Regions from separate parts of the Amycolatopsis sp. NPDC006131 genome, predicted to be linked through region 2. Evidence: riboswitches for the same ligand, from Rfam matches in the RefSeq annotation. Region 2 holds a riboswitch; the other holds the start of a gene.
The links. A riboswitch is a leader RNA that binds a small molecule or an ion and turns the genes downstream of it on or off. The one in region 2 is predicted to bind S-adenosylmethionine.
Positions count from the first base shown of each region.

Region 1 (9,885 bases), on a different contig from region 2:
GAGCGCGACTTCGGCGTGCGGCCCACCGACCTGCACCGCCCGCACATCGACCAGCTGACCCGGCCCAACCCGGACGACCCGACCGGGAAGTCCACCATGCGCCGGGTGCCCGAGGTGCTGGACGTGTGGTTCGACTCGGGTTCGATGCCCTACGCCCAGGTGCACTACCCGTTCGAAAACGCCGAGTGGTTCGAGCACCACTACCCGGGCGACTTCATCGTCGAGTACATCGGGCAGACGCGCGGCTGGTTCTACACGCTGCACGTGCTCGCGACGGCGCTGTTCGACCGGCCGTCGTTCCGCACCTGCGTCTCGCACGGCATCGTGCTCGGCTCCGACGGGCAGAAGATGTCGAAGTCGCTGCGCAACTACCCGGACGTGACCGAGGTGTTCGACCGGGACGGCTCCGACGCGATGCGCTGGTACCTGATGGCCAGCCCGATCCTGCGCGGCGGCAACCTGATCGTCACCGAGAAGGGCATCCGCGACGCGGTGCGCCAGGCCGTGCTGCCGCTGTGGAACTCCTACTACTTCCTCGCGCTCTACGCCAATGCCGAGGGCGTGGAGGGTCAGTGGCGCACCGACTCCACGCACGTGCTGGACCGCTACATCCTGGCCAAGACCGGCGAGCTGGTCACCGACGTGCAGTCCGCTTTGGACACCTGCGACGTCGCGGGCGCCTGCGCCACCACGCGCGACTTCCTGGAAGTGCTGACGAACTGGTACGTGCGCCGGTCGCGCGAGCGGTTCTGGGCCGGTGACAAGGACGCGATCGACACCCTGCACACCGTGCTGGAGGTCGTGTCGCGGACGATGGCGCCGCTGCTGCCGCTGACCACCGAGGTGGTGTGGCGCGGGCTCACCGGCGGCCGGTCGGTGCACCTGCAGGACTGGCCGCTGGTCGACGAGCTGCCCGCCGACGCCGCGCTGGTGACGGCGATGGACCGGGTCCGGCAGGTGTGCTCGTCGGCGCTGTCGCTGCGCAAGGCGAACAAGCTGCGCGTGCGGCTGCCGCTGGCGAAGATGCTCATCGCCGCCGATGACGCGGAGGCGCTGGCGGACTTCACCGACATCATCGCCGACGAGGTCAACGTCAAGTCGGTCGAGCTGAGCACGGACGTCGCCGCGCACGGCCGGTTCGAGGTCGCGGTCAACGCCCGCGCCGCCGGGCCGCGCCTGGGCCGGGACGTGCAGAAGGTGATCAAGGCCGTCAAGGCGGGCGACTGGACCACCTCGCCGTCCGGCGGCGTGGTGGCCGCCGGCATCGAACTGGCCGAGGGCGAGTACGAGCGGCGTCTGGTCGCCAAGGACGAGGGCGCCACCGCGGAGCTGCCCGGCGGCTCCGGGCTGGTACAACTGGACACCGCGGTGACCCCGGAGCTGGCCGCCGAGGGCGTGGCGCGCGACCTGGTCCGCGTCGTGCAGCAGGCGCGCCGCGACGCCGGTCTCGACGTGGCCGACCGGATCGCGCTGACCGTGGACGCGCCGGAGGACGTGGTCGCCGCGGCCAAGGCGCACGAGGAGTTCGTGGCGGGCGAAACCCTGGCGAACTCGGTGTCGTACGGGCACGTGGACGGCGGTTTCGCGGGCGCGGTCGGCGACGGCGACAAGATCACTGTGGCGGTAACGAAGGCCTCCTGATCACCGACAGACGGGGAAACACCAACAGGGGGTTTCGCCGGTGACTTGGCGCAGGTGGGTGCTGGCGGGTGGCGCGGCAGCGGTCGTCGCGATCGTCGTGGCGGCCGTTGTCGTCGTGTGGGGCGGGTCCTCGCCGGACAAACCCCAGGCCAGCGGCTCGGGCGCCGAGGACTCGGGCACGGTGGCTTCGCGATTCCTGCTCGCCTTCGCCGAGGGCGACGCCGACGCGGCGGCGGCGCTGACCGACGACCCGCGCGCGGCGAGCGTGCTGATCGCCGACGCTCGCCGCGGCCTGGCCCCGGTGTCCGTCTCGGCGCGGCTGGGCCAGGTCACGCCCGCCGCCACCCGGGCCACCGCGACGTTCCAGGTCAGCTGGACGATCGCGGCCGGGCAGGTGTGGTCCTACGACAACAGCCTCGACCTGGTGGCCGCCGACGGCCGCTGGCTCGTGCACTGGAGCCCCGCGGTGGTGCACCCGAAGCTGCGCGCCGGACAGCAGCTGGCGGTGCGCACGCGCGCGGGCAAGAACGCCGTGGTCGACCGCAACGGCAGGCCCGTCCTGACCTGGCAGGCGGCGGGCACGCAGGTGGCGGAGCCGGGTGTGGCGCCGCTGCTGGTGCCCGCGTTGCAGCGGACGGTGTCCGCGCGGTCGCAGGGCGGCTGGTCGGTGGTCAGCACGGATGTCGACGGCGCGGTGCAGGAAACGCTGTTCGGCCAGGGCGACGTCGAGGTGGCGCCGCTGACCACGACCCTGAGCCTGCCCACCCAGGCGGCGGCGCAGCGGGCGGTCGATTCGGCGGCGTACCCGACGATGCTGGTGGCGATCCAGCCGTCGACCGGCGACCTGCTCGCGGTGGCCCAGAACGCGGCGGCCGGGGCCGAGCCGAAGGCACTGAACGGCCTGTACGCGCCGGGGTCGACGTTCAAGATCGCCACCGCGGCGGCGTTGCTGGAGTCGGGCGCGGCCACCGCGGACACGATCGCGGACTGCCCGGCCACCGCGCGCATCGGGCAGCGCACGATCCCCAACGACGATCAGTTCTCCTTTCCGCCGCTGCCGCTGCACTCGGCGTTCGCGCACTCGTGCAACACCACGTTCGCGCAGCTCGCGTCGACGCTGCCGCCGGACGCGCTGGCCGGCGCGGCGAGCGGGTTCGGCCTCAACGCCGACTTCGCCATCCCCGGCATCACCACCGAGGCGGGCAAGGTGGTCGCCACCACCAGCGGCGCCGAGCAGGTGGAGTCCGCGATCGGGCAGGGCACCGTGCAGGCGAGCCCGTTCGGCCTGGCCCTGATGGCGGCCACCGTCGCGCGCGGCGACGAGGTGACGCCGCGGCTGTGGCAGGAGCTGGAGACGTCGGTGAACACCGGCTACCGGGCGCCGTCCCGAGACGTGATCGCCGCGCTGCGGACGATGATGCGCGAGGTCGTCACCGGCGGCACCGCGACCGGGCTGCGCGGCAACGGCGTCGTGTACGGCAAGACCGGCACGGCGCAGTTCGGCGACGGCAGCCAGGCGAACGGGTGGTTCGCCGGGTACCGCGACGACGTGGCGTTCGCGGTGCTGCTGCTCGGGTCGGACTCCTCCAAGCCGGCCGTCACCGTGTCGTCGGCCTTCCTCGGCGCGCTGGGCTGACGTTTCGGCCGCGGCCGACGTGTGCGGCTACTACCGTGGCCGTCGTGGAGACGATCGCGCTGGCCGAGGTGGCCGCGGTGCTCGCCGACCCGAGCCGGGCGGCGATGTGCCTCGCCCTGCTCGACGGGCGGGCGTGGACCGTCGGGGAGCTGGCCCGCACGGCGGGGATCGCGCCGTCGACGGCGAGTGAGCATGTCAGCCGTCTGAAGGAGGCGGGGTTCGTGGCGGGGGTGAAGCAGGGGCGGCACGCCTACGTGCGGATCGCCGACCCGCGGGTGGCCGAGCTGATCGAGCACCTGGCGCAGCACGCCGGGCACCGGTCCGCCTCGGGGCTGCGCGAGTCGCTGCGCGTGCGGCGGCTGGCGTTCGCGCGCACCTGCTACGACCACCTGGCCGGCACGGTGGGCGTCGCCCTGCGCGACGGCATGATCCGGACGGGACTGGTCTCCGACGGGAACGGCCTCGCGCTGACCGAGCGCGGTCGTTCGGTGCTCGGCGAGCTGGGGGTGACGATCCCCGCCGAGCGGCGCCCGTTGCTGCGGGCGTGCCTCGACTGGACCGAGCGCCGCGACCACCTGGGCGGCGCACTCCCGGCGGCGCTGTTCGCGCGCGGCGTGGAGGCGGGCTGGTTCGTGCGGCGGCCGGATCGGGCGGTGGTGGTGACCGAGGCGGCGGGGGAGCCGCTGGCGCTTCTGGGTGCGGAGCTGCCTGCTGATCGTCCTGGGGTGGCCTGAGGTTGGTGTGGCCCTGGCAGGGGCTGGGCGTGAGGCAGGTCCCGCCGGCCACCGGCGCCCGCCGCTGGCCCGCCGTGTTCGCCCGACCTGGAGCGCATGCGGTGCAACCGGCGCCGCCCGGCCGCGCGTTCCCGGCGGCGCTGTCGCGCGGCGTGGAGGCGGGCTGGTTCGTGCGGCGGCCGGATCGGGCGGTGGCGGTGGCCGAGGCGGCGGGGGAGCCGCTGGCGCTTCTGGGTGCGGAGCTGCCTGCTGATCGTCCTGGGGTGGCCTGAGGTTTGGTGTGGCGGCCGAACCGGGCGGTGGTGGTGACCGAGGCGGCGGGGGAGCCGCTCGCGCTCCTGGGCGCGGAGCTGCCCGCTGATCGCCCTGGGGTCGCCTGACACCCGTGCGGGGGCTGCACTGGCCACTCGTCGTCATCGTGCGCCCACCTGCCGTCGAACGCACCCGTCGGCGATCTTGTTGCGGGACAAGAGAAAAGCGGCCCTGACATGCCGGAAGACCCCACCGGGGCGCGGTCCGGCTCCTCGGTTCCTTATCCTGAAGCCTGACAATCCGGGCAGGGGAGGTGCGGGTGGGCGAGCTGCCGGTCGTGCTGGGGCTGGGCTCGGCCGTCCTGCTCGCCGCCGTGCTCGCGGTCCGCTTCTCCACCCGCCTCGGCCTGCCGTCGCTGCTGCTCTACCTCGCGATCGGCGTGCTGCTCGGCGAAGCCGGGTTCGGCATCCAGTTCTCCGACCCGTTCCTCACCCAGGCGCTGGGCCTGGCCGCCCTCGTCATGATCCTCACCGAGGGCGGCCTGACCACCCGCTGGTCGGCGGTGAAACCCGCGCTGGGCCAGGGAGTGGCACTGTCCACAGTGGCGGTCGGGCTGAGCATCGCGATCACCGGCCCCGCCCTGCACTGGCTGCTCGGCCTGGACTGGCGGATGGCGCTGCTGTGGGGCGCGGTGCTGGCCTCCACCGACTCGGCCGCGGTGTTCTCCGTGCTGCGCGGCGTCGGCGTGCCCCGGCGGATCGTGGGGGCGCTGGAACTGGAGTCCGGCATCAACGACGCCCCCGCCTACATCGCGGTCGTCGTGCTGGCCGAGGGCACCCGGATCGACTGGTCGCTGCCGCTGCTGGTGGTCTACGAACTCGGCGCCGGCCTGGTGCTCGGGCTGCTGCTCGGGCTGGCCGGGGCGTGGGCGCTGCGCCGCGCCGCGCTGCCGGCCACCGGGCTCTATCCACTCGCGACGGTCGCGGTGTGCGTGGTGGCCTACTCGTCCGGGCAGCTGCTGCACGCCTCCGGCCTGCTCGCCACCTACGTCGCGGCGGTCGTGCTGGGCAATTCGCGGCTGCCGCACCGCTCGGACACGCTGTCCTTCGCCGAGGGGCTCGGCTGGCTCGCCCAGATCGGGTTGTTCGTGCTGCTGGGCCTGTTCGCCTCGCCCGAACGGCTGCTGGAGTCGATCGTGCCGGGCCTGATCGCGGCCGCGGTGGTGCTGGTGTTCGCGCGGCCGGTGTCGGTGCTGGTGTCACAGCTGCCGTTCAAGGTGCCGCTGCGCGAGCAGGTGTTCCTGTCCTGGGCGGGGTTGCGCGGCGCGGTGCCGATCGTGCTCGCGATGATCCCGCTCTCCCAGGAGATGCCCGGCGCGCAACGGCTCGTGGACGCGGTGTTCGTGCTGGTGATCGTGCTCACCCTGGTGCAGGGCCTCACGCTCGGCCCGCTCGCGCGGGTGCTGCGGCTGAAGGCGGACACCGAGCCGAAGGAGATCGAGGTCGACGCCGCGCCGCTGGACGAGCTGCAGGCCGAGCTGCTCCAGGTCAAGATCCAGCACGGCTCGCGCCTGCACGGCGTGTACCTGTCGGAGCTGCGGCTGCCCGCCGGGGCGTCGCTGAGCCTGATCGTCCGCGACGGCCGCAGCTTCACCCCGCAGCGCACCGACCGGCTGCAGCGCGGCGACCAGATCCTGATCGTCAGCACCGAGTCCGCGCGGGAGGCGGCGGAGCGGCGCATCCGCGCGGTGGACCGGGCCGGGCCGCTGGCGCGCTGGAAGGGCGAGTCCGGCAACTGAGACCCGCTGGCGCGCGGCGGGGGCGATCGGTTACTGTGTCCGCGTAGGTCACGAGTGCCAGCGCCAAGCCCCGGCTCGCTGGCCGGCAACCCTCCTTCCGCGGTGGGGTGCCCCGGGTGAGGACCTGGCTCGTCGCGAGGTGCGGCGGGCAAGCGCGGACCCCCTTGCGGGTCCCCGGACCCGAGGAGCCTTTCCGATGACTCTCGCTCTCGAACGCGTCACCACCCCCGCCGTCACCGCCGCCGCGGCCGTCCCGCTGGTCACCGGCGGGGAGCTGGACTACGCCAACCTCGACCACGCGGCCAGCGCCCCGTGCCTGGAGGCCGTGCGCCGCGCGGTGGACGAGTTCCTGCCGCACTACGCGAGCGTGCACCGCGGCGCCGGGTTCGCCTCGCAGGTGTCCACAAAGGTCTACGAGCGCACCCGCGACGTGCTGCGCCGGTTCGTCGGCGCCCGGCACTCGGACGCGGTCGTGTTCACCCGCAACACCACCGACGCGCTGAACCTGCTGGCCCGCAGCCTGCCGCGGCACACGTCGGTGGTGCTGTTCGACACCGAGCACCACGCCGCGCTGCTGCCCTGGCGCGGCCCGAACGTGCGCCGGATCCCGCTGCCGAACACGCGGCTGGCCGCGGTGTCCGCTGTGGACAGTGCGCTGGCGGAGTGCCCGGAGGGGCCGCGGCTGGTGGTCGTGACCGGCGCGTCGAACGTGACCGGCGAGCTGCTGCCGGTGGCCGAGATCGCGGCGGTGGCCCGGCGGCACGGCGCGCGCATCGCGCTGGACGGCGCCCAGCTCGCGCCGCACCGGCCGATCTCGGTGCGGGAGCTGGACGTGGACTACGTGGTGCTGTCCGGGCACAAGCTGTACGCGCCGTTCGGCGCGGGCGCGCTGATCGGGCGCGGCGACTGGCTGCGCGCGGCGGACCCGTACCTGGCCGGAGGCGGGGCGACGAAGTCCGTGCGCCGCGACGGCGACGGCCTCGGAGTGGCTTGGCAGAGCGGGGTGGAGCGGCACGAGGCCGGTTCGCCCAACACCGTGGGCGTGCACGCGCTGGGCGTGGCGTGCGAGCAGCTGGCGGCGTCGTGGGACGCGGTGGCCGCGCACGAGCGGGAGCTGCTGGAGCGGCTGACGCGCGGTCTCGCCGCGGTGCCGGGGCTGGCGGAGCTGCGCCTGTTCGACGGCGCGGCGGAGCGAGTCGGCACGGTGAGCTTCGTGCTCGACGGGTTCGAGCCGGGCTGGGTGGCGGCGGTCCTGTCGGCCGAGTACGGGATCGGCGTCCGCGACGGCGCGTTCTGCGCGCACATCGCGGTGCGGCGGCTGGTGGAGCGCAGCGGCGGGGAGGGGCAGCAGGCGCTGCGGGTGAGCCTCGGGCTGGGCACCACGACCGAGCACGTCGACCGGCTGGTGACCGCGCTGCGGCAGATCGTCGCGCGGGGCGCGCGGTGGACGTACGGCGTGGTCGACGGCCGGTGGGCGCCCTGCCCGGACCCGCGGCCGCTGCCGGACTTCCTGCGCTGAGCCGGCGCCGCGGCTGTTCCCCGGGTCCGGATGGTGACCCGGCTGCTGGGTGCGGTGGCTCGGCGCCCGGTTCGCCGGTTTCCGCCGGGCACCGTGTGCGGAACGGCGCCACTGCCGGGTTTCCCGTTGAGGGGGCACGTGCGCCCGGCAGCGCGCTGACCGGCTTTCCCGGCCTGCGCCGGGCCCGGCGCGGCAGCCGTGGACAATGGCGGGGTGAGCAGTGACCCCCAGCCCTCCCCGGAACCGGACACCGTGCCGGACGAGCAGCCGGCCACCCCGCCCAAGCGGCGCGCTCTGCTGCTGGCCGTGATCGCGATCGTGGTGTTCGCGGCGGACGTCGTGACCAAGTCGGTCGTCGTGGCGACCCTGGAGGGGCACCAGCCGGTCCGGGTCCTCGGCGGGCTCGTCTACCTGCAGCTGATCCGCAACCCCTTCGCGGCCTTCGGCATGGGCGTCACCGGCATGACCTGGGTGTTCGCGATCGTCGCGTTCGGGGTGGTGATCGCGCTCATCTGGTTCGCCAAGCGGCTGCGGTCGCCTGGCTGGGCGATCGGCCTCGGGCTTATCCTCGCCGGCGCGCTCGGCAACCTGGTCGACCGTGTCTTCCGCGCGCCCGGCGTGCTGCGCGGCCACGTCGTCGACTTCGTGTCGCTGTTCGCGCCCAACGGGGACGTGTGGCCGGTGTTCAACGTGGCCGACTCGGCGATCTGCGTCGGCGGCGTGCTGATCGTGCTGCTGTCCCTGCTCGGCCGCGAGTACGACGGCACCGTGAAGAGGGCCAAGCGTTGAGCGCCCGGATGCTGCCCGTCCCGGACGGGCTCGACGGCATGCGCGTCGACGCCGGGCTGGCGAAGCTGCTCGGTCTGTCCCGCACCGTCGTCGCGGAGCTGGCCGAGTCCGGCGACGTCCTGCTCGACGGCCGCCCGGCGGGCAAGTCCGACCGGCTCTCCGCCGGTGTGCTGCTCGAGGTGACCCTGCCCGACCCGGACAACCCGGTCGAGGTGGTCGCCGAACCGGTCGACGGCCTGCGCATCCTCCACGACGACGACGACATCGTGGTCGTGTCCAAGCCGGTGGGCGTCGCCGTGCACCCGAGCCCCGGCTGGACCGGGCCCACCGTAGTCGGCGGGCTCGCCGCGGCCGGGCTGCGCATCTCGACCTCCGGCGCCGCGGAGCGCCAGGGCGTCGTGCACCGCCTCGACGCCGGCACCACGGGCGTGATGGTGGTGGCGAAGAGCGAGCACGCGTACACCGTCCTGAAGCGCGCGTTCAAGGAACGCACCGTCGACAAGGGCTACCACGCCGTCGTGCAGGGCCACCCGGACCCGACCCGCGGCACGATCGACGCCCCGATCGACCGGCACCCGCGGCACGACTACAAGTTCGCCGTGGTCGCGGGCGGCCGGCCGTCGGTGACGCACTACGAGGTCATCGAGGCCTTCCGCGCGGCGTCGCTGGTGGACGTCAAGCTGGAAACCGGCCGCACCCACCAGATCCGCGTGCACTTCTCGGCGCTGCGGCACCCGTGCGCCGGCGACCTCACCTACGGCGCGGACCCGGTGCTGGCCCGCAAGCTCGGCCTGACCCGGCAGTGGCTGCACGCCCGCACCCTCGGGTTCGCCCACCCCGCGGACGGCCGGTGGGTCCAGTTCGAGTCGCCCTACCCCGACGACCTCGCGCACGCGCTGGAAGTGCTGCGCGCGGAGAACTAGGCGACCGCGGTCCCTTCGAGTTCGACCATCAGCTCGGGGATCGCCAGCCGCGTCACGCCGAGCATCGTGGTGGGCGGGGCGACGCCGGCCGCGCCCAGCCGCGCCGCCAGCACGCCGTAGTGCGGGAACAGCTGATCGACGTCGGTGGTGTAGACGTTGAGCCGGACGAGGTTCGCCAGCGACATCCCGGCCTCGGCGAGCACGGCCTCCAGGTTGTCCAGGCTCAGCGCCAGCTGCTTCGCCATGTCCCCGGCGTGCTGGGGTTTGCCGTCGCCGCTCATCGCGGTCTGCCCGGCGCAGAACAGGGTCCGGGTGTGCCCGGCGACCAGTTCACCCTGGTGGTACCCCAGCTCCGCCGACCACGTCCACGGGTCGACCGCGGTGCGTTCCACTCCCACATCAGCTCCCTTCGGATCAGTGCTGTGACGGTTCGAAGCCTCGCAGCGAATCACGACATCCTGTGTCGCGTATTTCGCTAGAGTTCGCGGAATGCGCGCCGACCGCCTGGTCTCGCTGGTGCTGTTGCTGCGCCGGCACGGCCGGTTGTCCGCGACCGCGCTGGCCCGCGAGCTGGAGGTGTCCACCCGCACGGT
Region 1 is NZ_JBEXTX010000111.1:8,521-18,405, forward strand. It holds gene ileS (isoleucine--tRNA ligase) at 1-1,641, shown strand, start outside; gene ABZ215_RS35940 (penicillin-binding transpeptidase domain-containing protein) at 1,700-3,277, shown strand; gene ABZ215_RS35945 (helix-turn-helix domain-containing protein) at 3,322-4,011, shown strand; gene ABZ215_RS35950 (hypothetical protein) at 4,041-4,283, shown strand; gene ABZ215_RS35955 (potassium/proton antiporter) at 4,583-6,061, shown strand; SAM riboswitch class IV at 6,108-6,222, shown strand; gene ABZ215_RS35960 (aminotransferase class V-fold PLP-dependent enzyme) at 6,258-7,580, shown strand; gene lspA (signal peptidase II) at 7,794-8,369, shown strand; gene ABZ215_RS35970 (RluA family pseudouridine synthase) at 8,366-9,292, shown strand; gene ABZ215_RS35975 (RidA family protein) at 9,289-9,684, opposite strand; gene ABZ215_RS35980 (WYL domain-containing protein) at 9,782-9,885, shown strand, end outside.
Region 1: it holds a riboswitch for S-adenosylmethionine, as region 2 does, so the genes downstream of both, ABZ215_RS35960 (aminotransferase class V-fold PLP-dependent enzyme) here and thrC (threonine synthase) in region 2, are expected to answer to the same signal.

Region 2 (9,885 bases):
GGCGCGATCGAGGGTACCGACGTCACGGCGCTGAACCTCGCGCGCAAGTTGTCCGACGGCGAGCAGATCTACGTCGGCATCCCGCCGCCTGCCGGCGTGCAGCAACCGGCCGAGAGCGGCGGCGCCCCCGCGCTCGTCGACCTGAACACGGCCAGCGCCGAGCAACTCGACGCCCTGCCGGGGATCGGCGAGGTCACCGCCCAGCGCATCATCGACTGGCGCACGAAACACGGGTCGTTCAGGTCGATCGACCAGCTGCGTGAGGTCGAGGGCATCGGCGAGACACGACTGTCCCGGCTGCGAGAGCAGGTGACGGTCTCGTGATCACGGAACCCGTTGTCCGGCACGACTTTCGCCTGGTGCCGGCCGCGTTGTCGCTGTGGCTCGGAGCGCTGCTCGGACTGTTGTGGACGTGGTGGCTGGCTCTGGCGTGCGGCGCCGCGGCGGTGCTGGTGTCCTTGGGGCTGCTGATCAAGCTGCGCCCGGCTCGGTCGCGCTGGTGGGCGGGCGCGGCGGCGCTGCTCGTGGCCGGTCTCCTGCTCGCCGGTCCGCTCGGCCTCCGGTTGAACCGGGCCGAGCACGACCCGCTCCACGGCCTCGCGCAGCGGGGCACGGAGGTGACCCTGCGGGTGCTGGTGACGGAACGTCCGAAACCCGTGCGGTCGGCCGGATATGCAGATCAGCAGGCCGGGCCGAGGTCAGTGGTGATCGCGGCCGACGTCCTGCACGCGGAACGTCACGCTGAGCCGGTGGTCTCGACCGGACGGGTCGCGCTGCTCGCGCCGTTCGCAACGTGGAGCGAGATCATTCCGGGTCAGGAGGTCACCGCGAGCGGCGAGCTGGCCCCGCCGCGGGACGCCGACCTGACCGTGGCCGCGGTTCACGTTCGCGGGCCGCCCGTGGAAGCCACGGAGGCGCCCTGGTGGCAGCGCGCCGCGGAATCGATGCGCGAGGCGCTCCGCAACGCGTGCGCGGTCCTGCCCGAGGAGCAGGCCGGGCTGGTGCCGGGGCTCGTCGTGGGCGACACGAGCGGGCTGTCCGAACGGCTCGCCCGCGAGTTCACCGACGCTGGCCTCACGCACCTGATGGCGGTCAGCGGGTCCAACGTCGCGATCGTGTGCGGCGCCGTGCTGCTGCTGTTGCGGCTGTTGCGGGCAGGACCACGGTTGTCCGCGGCGCTGTCCGGGGCGGCGCTGGCCGGGTTCGTGGTCCTGGCGGGCGGGGAGCCGAGCGTCCTGCGGGCCGGAGTCATGGGCGCGATCGCCCTGCTGGCGCTGGCGCTGGGGCGGGAACGCTCAGTCGTCCCCGCACTGGCCGCCGCGACTTGCGTCCTCGTGGCCTGGGACCCGGCGATGGCCGTCAGCTTCGGCTTCGCTTTGTCGGTGATCGCGACGGCCGGGCTGGTGCTCCTCGCGCCGCGGTGGGCGGAGAGCCTTCAGCGGCGCGGCGCTCCGCCGGGCTTCGCCGAAGGGCTGGCGGTTCCGGCGGCGGCGTTCGTCGTGACAGCGCCTGTCGTGGCCGGCATGGCCGGGCAGCTCAGCCTGGTCAGCGTGGCGGCGAACGTGCTGGCCGCGCCCGTGGTCGCGCCGGCGACCGTGTTCGGGGTGCTCGCGACGGTCGTCGCGACCGCGTGGCCTGCCGGAGGTGAGTTGGTCGTCCGGCTGGCCGGGCCTGAGGCGGGCTGGCTGATCGTCGTGGCACGGCGGGCGTCGGAGGTGCCCGGTGCGGTGCTGGCGTGGCCCAGCGGCTGGTGGGGCGGGTTTCTCGCGCTGGTGGTCGTCGTCGCCGTGGTTCTGGCACTGCGCCGTCGGCGACTCAGGGTGCTGCTAGCGCTGGTGCTGGCCGGGGGGCTGCTGCTCGTCGTCCCGGGCAAGGTGATCGCGCCCGGCTGGCCGCCACCGGGATGGGCGGTGGTCGCCTGTGACGTCGGTCAGGGTGACAGCCTCGTGCTGGCCACCGGTGAGCCCGGACGGGCGGTGGTGGTGGACGCCGGGCCCGAGCCGGGGCCGGCCGACCGGTGTCTGGACCGGCTGGGCATCGAGCGGGTGCCGCTGGTGGTGCTGAGCCACCTGCACGCCGACCACGTCGGCGGCCTCGACTCGGTGTTCGAGGGACGCTCGGTGGGCGCGATCGCGGTCGGGCCCGGGCGGCAGCCCGGCTGGGCGTGGCGGCAGGCCGGTCAGATCGCGACCCGCCACCGGGTCCCGCTGCTCGAACTGGACCTGGGCCGGCGGCTCGAGTGGCCGGCGCTGAGCCTCGAAGTGCTGGGACCCAGATACGTGTCCGAAGGGGAGGACGACGACGGCACACAGATCAACAACAGCTCGGTGGTGCTACGAGCCCGCACACCGGCCGGCAGCGTGCTGCTGACCGGTGACGTCGAACTCGCCGCACAGGCCGACCTGCTGGCGGCGGGAACGGATCTGCACGCGGAGATCTTGAAGGTGCCGCACCACGGCAGCAGGTTCTCGCTGCCCCAGTTCCTGGCCGCGGTGTCCGCGCGGCTGGCGCTGGTGAGCGTCGGTTCGGGCAACCGTTACGGCCACCCGAACCGGACGACGCTCGACACCCTGACCGCGGACGGTGCGCTCATCGCCCGCACGGACACCGACGGCGACACCGCGGTGATCCCCGACCAGACCGGACCGGCGGTCGTTCGCCTGGGAAAGTGAGGTGGAATCTTGATCAGAGGCGCCGGGCCTGGCAGAGACCCGGGACCCGTCAGAGGCCCAGGGCCTTGTGCACGGCCGCCGCCGACGGCGGGACCGTCGCCTTCGGGCCGACCTCGTTCTCGATGGCGTCCAGGGTCTTCAGGCCGTCACCGGTGATGAGCAGGACGGTCTCGGCGTCCGGGTCGATCTTGCCCGCCTCGATGAGCTTCTTCGCCGTCGCGACGGTGACACCACCGGCGGTCTCGGTGAAGATGCCCTCGGTGCGGGCGAGCAGGCGGATGCCCTCGACGACCTCTTCGTCGGTCACGTCCTCGATCGCGCCGCCCGTGCGGCGAACCGTGTCGAGCACGTAGGGGCCGTCGGCCGGGTTGCCGATCGCGAGCGAGCGGGCGATGGTGTCCGGCTTGACCGGCTGCACCACGTCGTGGCCGTTGCGGAACGCCGCGGACACCGGCGAGCAGCCGGCGGCCTGCGCGCCGAACACCTTGTACGGGGTGTCGTCGACCAGGCCGAGCTTGGCGAACTCGCGGAAGCCCTTGTCCACCTTGGTCAGCTGGGAGCCCGAGGCGATCGGCACGACGATCTGCTCGGGGATCCGCCAGCCGAGCTGCTCGGCGACCTCGTAGGCGAGCGTCTTCGAGCCCTCGGAGTAGTAGGGGCGGACGTTGACGTTCACGAACGCCCAGTTCTCGTGCTCGGCGGCCAGCTCGGTGGCAAGACGGTTGACGTCGTCGTAGTTGCCGTCGACAGCGATCAGGTTGCCGTCGTAGACCGCGGTGGTCAGCACCTTGGCGCGCTCGAGCGAGGAGGGGATCAGCACCACGGACTGCCAGCCGGCGCGGGCCGCGGCTGCGGCGACGGCGTTGGCCAGGTTGCCGGTGGAGGGGCAGGCCAGGGTGTCGAACCCGAACTCGCGAGCCGCGGCCAGCGCGACGGCGACGACGCGGTCCTTGAACGAGTGGGTGGGGTTGCCGGTGTCGTCCTTGACCCACAGGCTCTTCACACCGAGAGCCTTGGCGAGCCGGTCGGCCTTCACCAGCCTGGTACAGCCGGGCTCGGTGTTCGGGATCTCCTCGACGTTCGAGGGCACCGGCAGCAGCCGCTTGTAGCGCCAGATGTTGCGCGGGCCCGCCTCGATGTCCTCGCGGCGGACGCGACCGAAGTCGTAGGCGACCTCCAGCGGCGAGAAGTCCTCGGCGGAGACGAACTCCGGGGCGAGCGGCTGGCGGTGGCCCTCTTCCTTGGAGACCAGTTCCACGGCCGGACCGAGGTCGACGGTGCGACGGGTGGTGGTCGAATCGAGGGCTGCAGTCATCGCGAGGTTCCTTTCCTCATCTGCCCCGCTGACGCGGGCCGGAATTGGCACCGTGATCGTCAGCTACCTCGCGGAATCGAGATGACAGGCTGACGCCGGTTGCCGGGGCTTCGTCGGGCCGTTCCCTCTGCCCCTCTGGATGAGCGGTATTCGGTTGTGGTGGCTGTCGCGCTCGCGCGATGCCTGGTTGACAACATACGGCACCACGCTCGGAGCACGCCATGCCCCTGCGGGTTTCATCACGCTCCGGAGCTGTCGGTGGTCCGTGGGAGGATTTGAACCGTGACCGCGCCGGCAACCACCTCCGCCCCCCTGCAGCTCGTGCTCGGCGAAGAGGAGCTGCTCGTCGAGCGCGCCGTCCGCGCCGCCCTGGAACAGGCACGCCGAGAGGACGCGACGGCCGAGCTGACGAAGGTCCGGGTGTCCGATCTCACGCCGCCCGGCCTGGCCGAGCTGGTCAGCCCGTCGCTGTTCAGCGAGGGGCGCGTCATCGTGCTGGAAGGCGCGCAGGACATCGGCCAGGAGCTGGCCGACGCGGTGCTCGCCTACGCGAAGATGCCTGCCGACGGCGTCGTCCTGGTCGTTGTGCACACCGGCGGCGGCCGCAGCAAGGCGGCGAAGTCGCTGCCCGCGGCGCTGCGCAAGGCCGGCGCCCAGGTCACCGAGTGCCCGAAGATCACCCGGCCGGCGGATCGGGAGTCGTTCGTCCGCAACGAGGTGCGGCAGGCCGGCGGCAAGATCGACCCGGCCGGGGTGGCCGCGCTCATCGACGCCGTCGGATCCGACCTGCGGGAGCTGGCCGCGGCGGCGTCGCAGCTGGTGGCGGACTCGGGCGGCCGGGTCGACGAGGAAGCCGTGCGCCGCTACCACCGGGGCCGCGCGGACGTGACGGGCTTCGCGGTCGCGGAGAAGGCCGTTGCGGGCGAGCGCGGCGCGGCGCTCGAAGCGATGCGGTGGGCACTCCAGATCGGCGTGGCGCACGTCCTGATCGCCGACGCCCTCGCGGACGCCGTCCGCACGATCGCCCGCGTGTCGGCGGCCGGCCGCGGCAACCCGAACCAGATGGCCGGTGAGCTGGGCATGCCGCCGTGGAAGATCCGGAAGGCGCAGGGGCAGTCCCGCGGGTGGACGCAGGCCGGACTGGCCGACGCGATGGCCGTGGTGGCGCGGGTGAACGCCGAGGTCAAGGGCCAGGCCGCGGACCCGGCCTACGCGCTCGAACGGGCCGTCCTGGAACTCGCCGCCGCCCGCGACAAGCGCTGAGCTTGGCGCTGCCTGCGACGAGCGCTGAGCTTGGTGGCAGATCTGGGGCGAGGGGCTGGGTGGGACCTGGGACACGCGCTGAGTTCGAGCGAACCCAAAAGAACGCCTGAGTGGGCGCGGTGGAGGGTGGTGGCTCCGGCGGGACGCCGGCCGCAATGCCGCCCGCCTGCCGGGTTGCGGGGGTGCCTGCCCGGCGGGAGTCGCTGGGGGCAGACCCGCCTGGCGGGTTCCGGGGGCGCCTGCGGCGGGAGTCGCTGGGGGCGGACCCGCCTCGCGGGGTTTCCGGGGGCCTGCGTCGCGGAAGTCGCCGGTGCTCGCGAGCGCAGGAGCCGAGGCGGGCAGCGGCGCCGGACGGTGGCGCCTGCGATCGGGGTGGTTGTCGATCATCCCGCCTCAGGCGCTGCGGGAAGTCCCGTCACTCGCGAACCCGGCACCCCTGGACAGCAGAAGGGCGGGCACCCTGCTGGATGCCCGCCCCTCGGAAGATCAAGCTCAGAGCTGGTTGACGCGCTTGGCCATCGCCGACTTCTTGTTGGCGGCCTGGTTCGCGTGGATGACGCCCTTGCTGGCGGCCTTGTCCAGGGCGCGAGCGGCAGCCTGCTGCAGCTCGACGGCCTTGGCCTTGTCGCCCGCCTCGGCGGCCTCGCGGAACTTGCGGATCGCGGTCTTCACCGAGGACTTGACCGACTGGTTGCGCTGGCGCGCCTTCTCGTTGGTCTTGATGCGCTTGATCTGGGACTTGATGTTGGCCATGAAGGCGCTCCTTCGATCTGTCGGTGGCTTCGCTGCCGCGCTGTACCGGCCCCGGCGTGCGGGTTTCCTCCCTGGCGGAATGCCGCACGGCAACGACCGACAAGGTTAGCAGGGCGCTACGGTGGCACTCGCACTGGCTGGGGAGGCTGCAGGTGAACGACACGGCACTCGGGCTCGTCCTCGTCGCCGCCGTCGTGCACGCCGGGTGGAACCTCGCCGCCAAGCGGGTCGACGACGGGGCCCGGTTCGTCTTCCTCTACTACACCGTCTCGGCGGTGGTCTGCGCACCGGTCGCGGTCGTGGCGCTGGTGATCGAGGGGCAGCATCCACAGTGGACCTGGCTGCCCGCGGCGCTGCTGACCGCGATCTTTCACATCGCCTACGGCATCGTGCTGCAGCGCGGCTACCGCGTCGGCGACCTGTCCGTCGTCTACCCGCTGGCGCGGGGGAGCGGGCCACTGCTGTCGGTGCTCGCGGCGGTCGTCCTGCTCGGCGAGCGGCCCGGTTGGCTCGGGCTCGCCGGCGCCCTCCTCGTCGTGACCGGGGTGCTGGTGATCGGGCTCGGCTCGCGCTCGGCGGCGGACGCCCGCGCCCGCCGGGCCGGGGTCTTCTACGGGCTGCTCACCGGCGTCACCATCGCGGCCTACACGCTCTGGGACGACCACGCCGTCAACGCCCTCGCCGTCCCGCCGTTGACCTACTTCGCCGCCGGCTCGGTGCTGCAGAGCCTGCTGCTCGCGCCCACGGCCGTGCGGGCGGACGGGCGGATCGGTGCGCTGTGGCGGGCGCACTGGCGGGAGGCAGTGGCCGTCGGGGTGCTGTCGCCGGTCGCCTACGTGCTCGTGCTCTACGCGATGCGCATGGCGCCGGTCAGCCTGGTCGCGCCCGCGCGTGAGGTGAGCATCGTGCTGGGCGGGATCGCGGCCTGGCTCGTGCTGCGCGAGCCGCACCCGGTGCGCCGCCTGGTCGGCTCGGTCGTCGTCCTGGCCGGAATTGCCGCGATTGCGGCTTCCTGACCAGGTGGGGTAGGCAGGAGGTATGGACGTCCTGAGCAGCCGGGTGCTGATCCACCCCCGCGACCCCGAGAAGACCACGGCGTTCTACCGGGACGTGCTCGGCCTGGCCATCTACCGCACGTTCCCCGGCGGGACCGTGTTCTTCACCGGCCAGGGCTACCTGGAGGTCGTCGGCCGCGGCGAGAAGGGCACCAGCCCGGACGTGGAGCTGTGGTTCCAGGTCCGCGACCTCAAAGCCACGCTGGACGAGCTGGCCGAACGCGGGGTCGTGCCGGACCGCGAGGCCCGCCGCGAGCCGTGGGGCCTGGACGAGGCGCGCATCTCCGACCCGGACGGGACGTCGATCGTGCTGGTGGAGATCCCGCCGGACCATCCACTGCGGACGGACATCCGTCCGCAGTGAGCGGCCACACGCGGCCGGCGGCGGGCCTGGGATTGTTCCGGCGCGTTGGCGGATCCCGCGGGGCCGGGGTTCGTCTCGCGGCGCTGGTGGTGCCTGGGGGCTGATTCCTGGGGGCGCTGACCGCGGATTTCGCGGGGGTTGGGTCTGCACTCGCGCCGCCGATGGCGTGCGCGGCGCTGGTGACGGCGGATCTCGCGGGGCCGGTTTTGATTTGGGGTAGCAGGGCGGCTCAGGCGGGGCGGTGGGCGCGGAACTGGGCGGCCAGCGGCGCGGTGACCCCCGGGGGTTGCCACACCCACGTCTGCAGGTCCGTGAAACCCGCCTCGACCAGTTCGGCCGCCAGCTCGTGCCGCGGCACGGGGAGCCACTTTTCGTGCGCCGAGAGGATCAGCCGGCCGCCCGGGCGCAGCACCCGCCGTAGCTCGTGGAAGCCCGCGGGGCGGTCGTCCCACAGTTGGACGTTGTTCACGCTCACCACCACGTCCACGGAGGCCTCGTCCAGGCCCGTCCGCTCGGCCGAACCGCGGGCCAGCCGGACCCGGCCCGCCGCGATCTCCGCCGCGCAGCGGGCCTGCGCCAGCTCCAGCATCTCCGGCGACGGGTCCACCCCGTGCGCCAGCGCCGCGCGCCGGCCGGCCAGGCGCAGGCCCACCCCGGGACCGGGGCCGACCACCAGGACCGTCTCCTCCCGGGTGAGCCTCGCCACGTCCACGACGTGCGATTCCGTCGCGCCGTTCGCATGGGCCATCACGGCCCCGCCGATGCGGCCCAGCAGGCCACGGGGGTGACCGAAGGCCCGGTCCAGGATCTGCTCGATGGTTGTGCTCATACCTCCAGGTCAGCACTCGCCACCGCTCACCGGCATCGGGGATGACCCGGAAATCGGGCATGGGAACATGGAGTCGTACCCCACGACGAGCCGAGGATCCGAGTGAGCACGTTCGCCGACCAGACCTTCACGCCGCCGGAGCAGATCCGGAACTTCTGCATCATCGCGCACATCGACCACGGCAAGTCCACCCTGGCCGACCGGATGCTGCAGCTCACCGGCGTGGTCGAGGAGCGGGCCATGCGCGCGCAGTACCTCGACCGGATGGACATCGAGCGCGAGCGGGGCATCACGATCAAGGCCCAGAACGTGCGCCTCCCGTGGCAGGTCGACGGCCGCGACCACGTCCTGCACCTCATCGACACCCCGGGCCACGTGGACTTCACCTACGAGGTCTCCCGGGCGCTGGAGGCGTGCGAGGGCGCGATCCTGCTGGTCGACGCGGCACAGGGCATCGAGGCGCAGACCCTGGCCAACCTGTACCTGGCGCTGGAGAAGGACCTGCACATCATCCCGGTCCTGAACAAGATCGACCTCCCCGCGGCCGACCCCGACAAGTACGCCGCCGAGCTGGCGCACATCATCGGCTGCGACCCGTCCGAGGTGCTGCGCGTCTCGGCGAAGACCGGCATGGGCGTGCCCGACCTCCTGGACGAGGTCGTCCGCCAGGTGCCGCCGCCGGTGGGCGACGCGGACGCCCCCGCCCGCGCCATGATCTTCGACTCGGTCTACGACACCTACCGCGGCGTCGTCACCTACATCCGCGTCGTGGACGGCAAGATCACCCCGCGCGAGCGGATCCGGATGATGTCCACCGGCGCCACGCACGAGCTGCTGGAAGTCGGCATCATCTCGCCGGAGCCCAAGCCCAGCGCCGGTCTCGGCGTCGGCGAGGTGGGTTACCTGATCACCGGCGTGAAGGACGTCCGCCAGTCCCGGGTCGGTGACACGGTCACCTCCGAGCGCAAGGGGGCCACCGAGCCGCTGGCCGGCTACCGCGACCCCAAGCCGATGGTGTTCTCCGGCCTCTACCCGGTGGACGGCTCGGACTACCCGGAGCTGCGGGAGGCGCTGGAGAAGCTGCAGCTCAACGACGCGGCGCTGACCTACGAGCCGGAGACGTCGGTCGCGCTCGGCTTCGGCTTCCGCTGCGGCTTCCTCGGCCTGCTGCACCTGGAGATCACCCGCGACCGCCTGGAGCGCGAGTTCGGCCTGGACCTGATCGCCACCGCGCCGAACGTGGAGTACCGCGTGGTGCAGGACGACGGCACCGAGGTGCACGTCACCAACCCGTCCGACTGGCCGACCGGCGTGAAGATCGCCGAGGTGCACGAGCCGCTGTCGAAGGTCACCGTGATCGCCCCGTCGGAGTTCATCGGCGCGATCATGGAGCTGTGCCAGAGCAAGCGCGGCAACCTGCTCGGCATGGACTACCTGTCGGAGGACCGCGTCGAGCTGCGCTACAACCTGCCGCTCGCCGAGATCATCTTTGACTTCTTCGACTCGCTGAAGTCCCGCACCCGCGGCTACGCCTCGCTGGACTACGAGGAGGCCGGCACGCAGGTCGCCGACCTGGTGAAGGTCGACATCCTGCTGCAGGGCGAGCCGGTCGACGCGTTCTCCGCGATCGTGCA
Region 2 is NZ_JBEXTX010000100.1:12,887-22,771, forward strand. It holds gene ABZ215_RS34510 (ComEA family DNA-binding protein) at 1-324, shown strand, start outside; gene ABZ215_RS34515 (ComEC/Rec2 family competence protein) at 321-2,672, shown strand; gene thrC (threonine synthase) at 2,722-3,987, opposite strand; SAM riboswitch class I at 4,001-4,133, opposite strand; gene holA (DNA polymerase III subunit delta) at 4,270-5,250, shown strand; gene rpsT (30S ribosomal protein S20) at 5,743-6,003, opposite strand; gene ABZ215_RS34535 (EamA family transporter) at 6,156-7,019, shown strand; gene ABZ215_RS34540 (VOC family protein) at 7,042-7,422, shown strand; gene ABZ215_RS34545 (methyltransferase domain-containing protein) at 7,652-8,251, opposite strand; gene lepA (translation elongation factor 4) at 8,354-9,885, shown strand, end outside.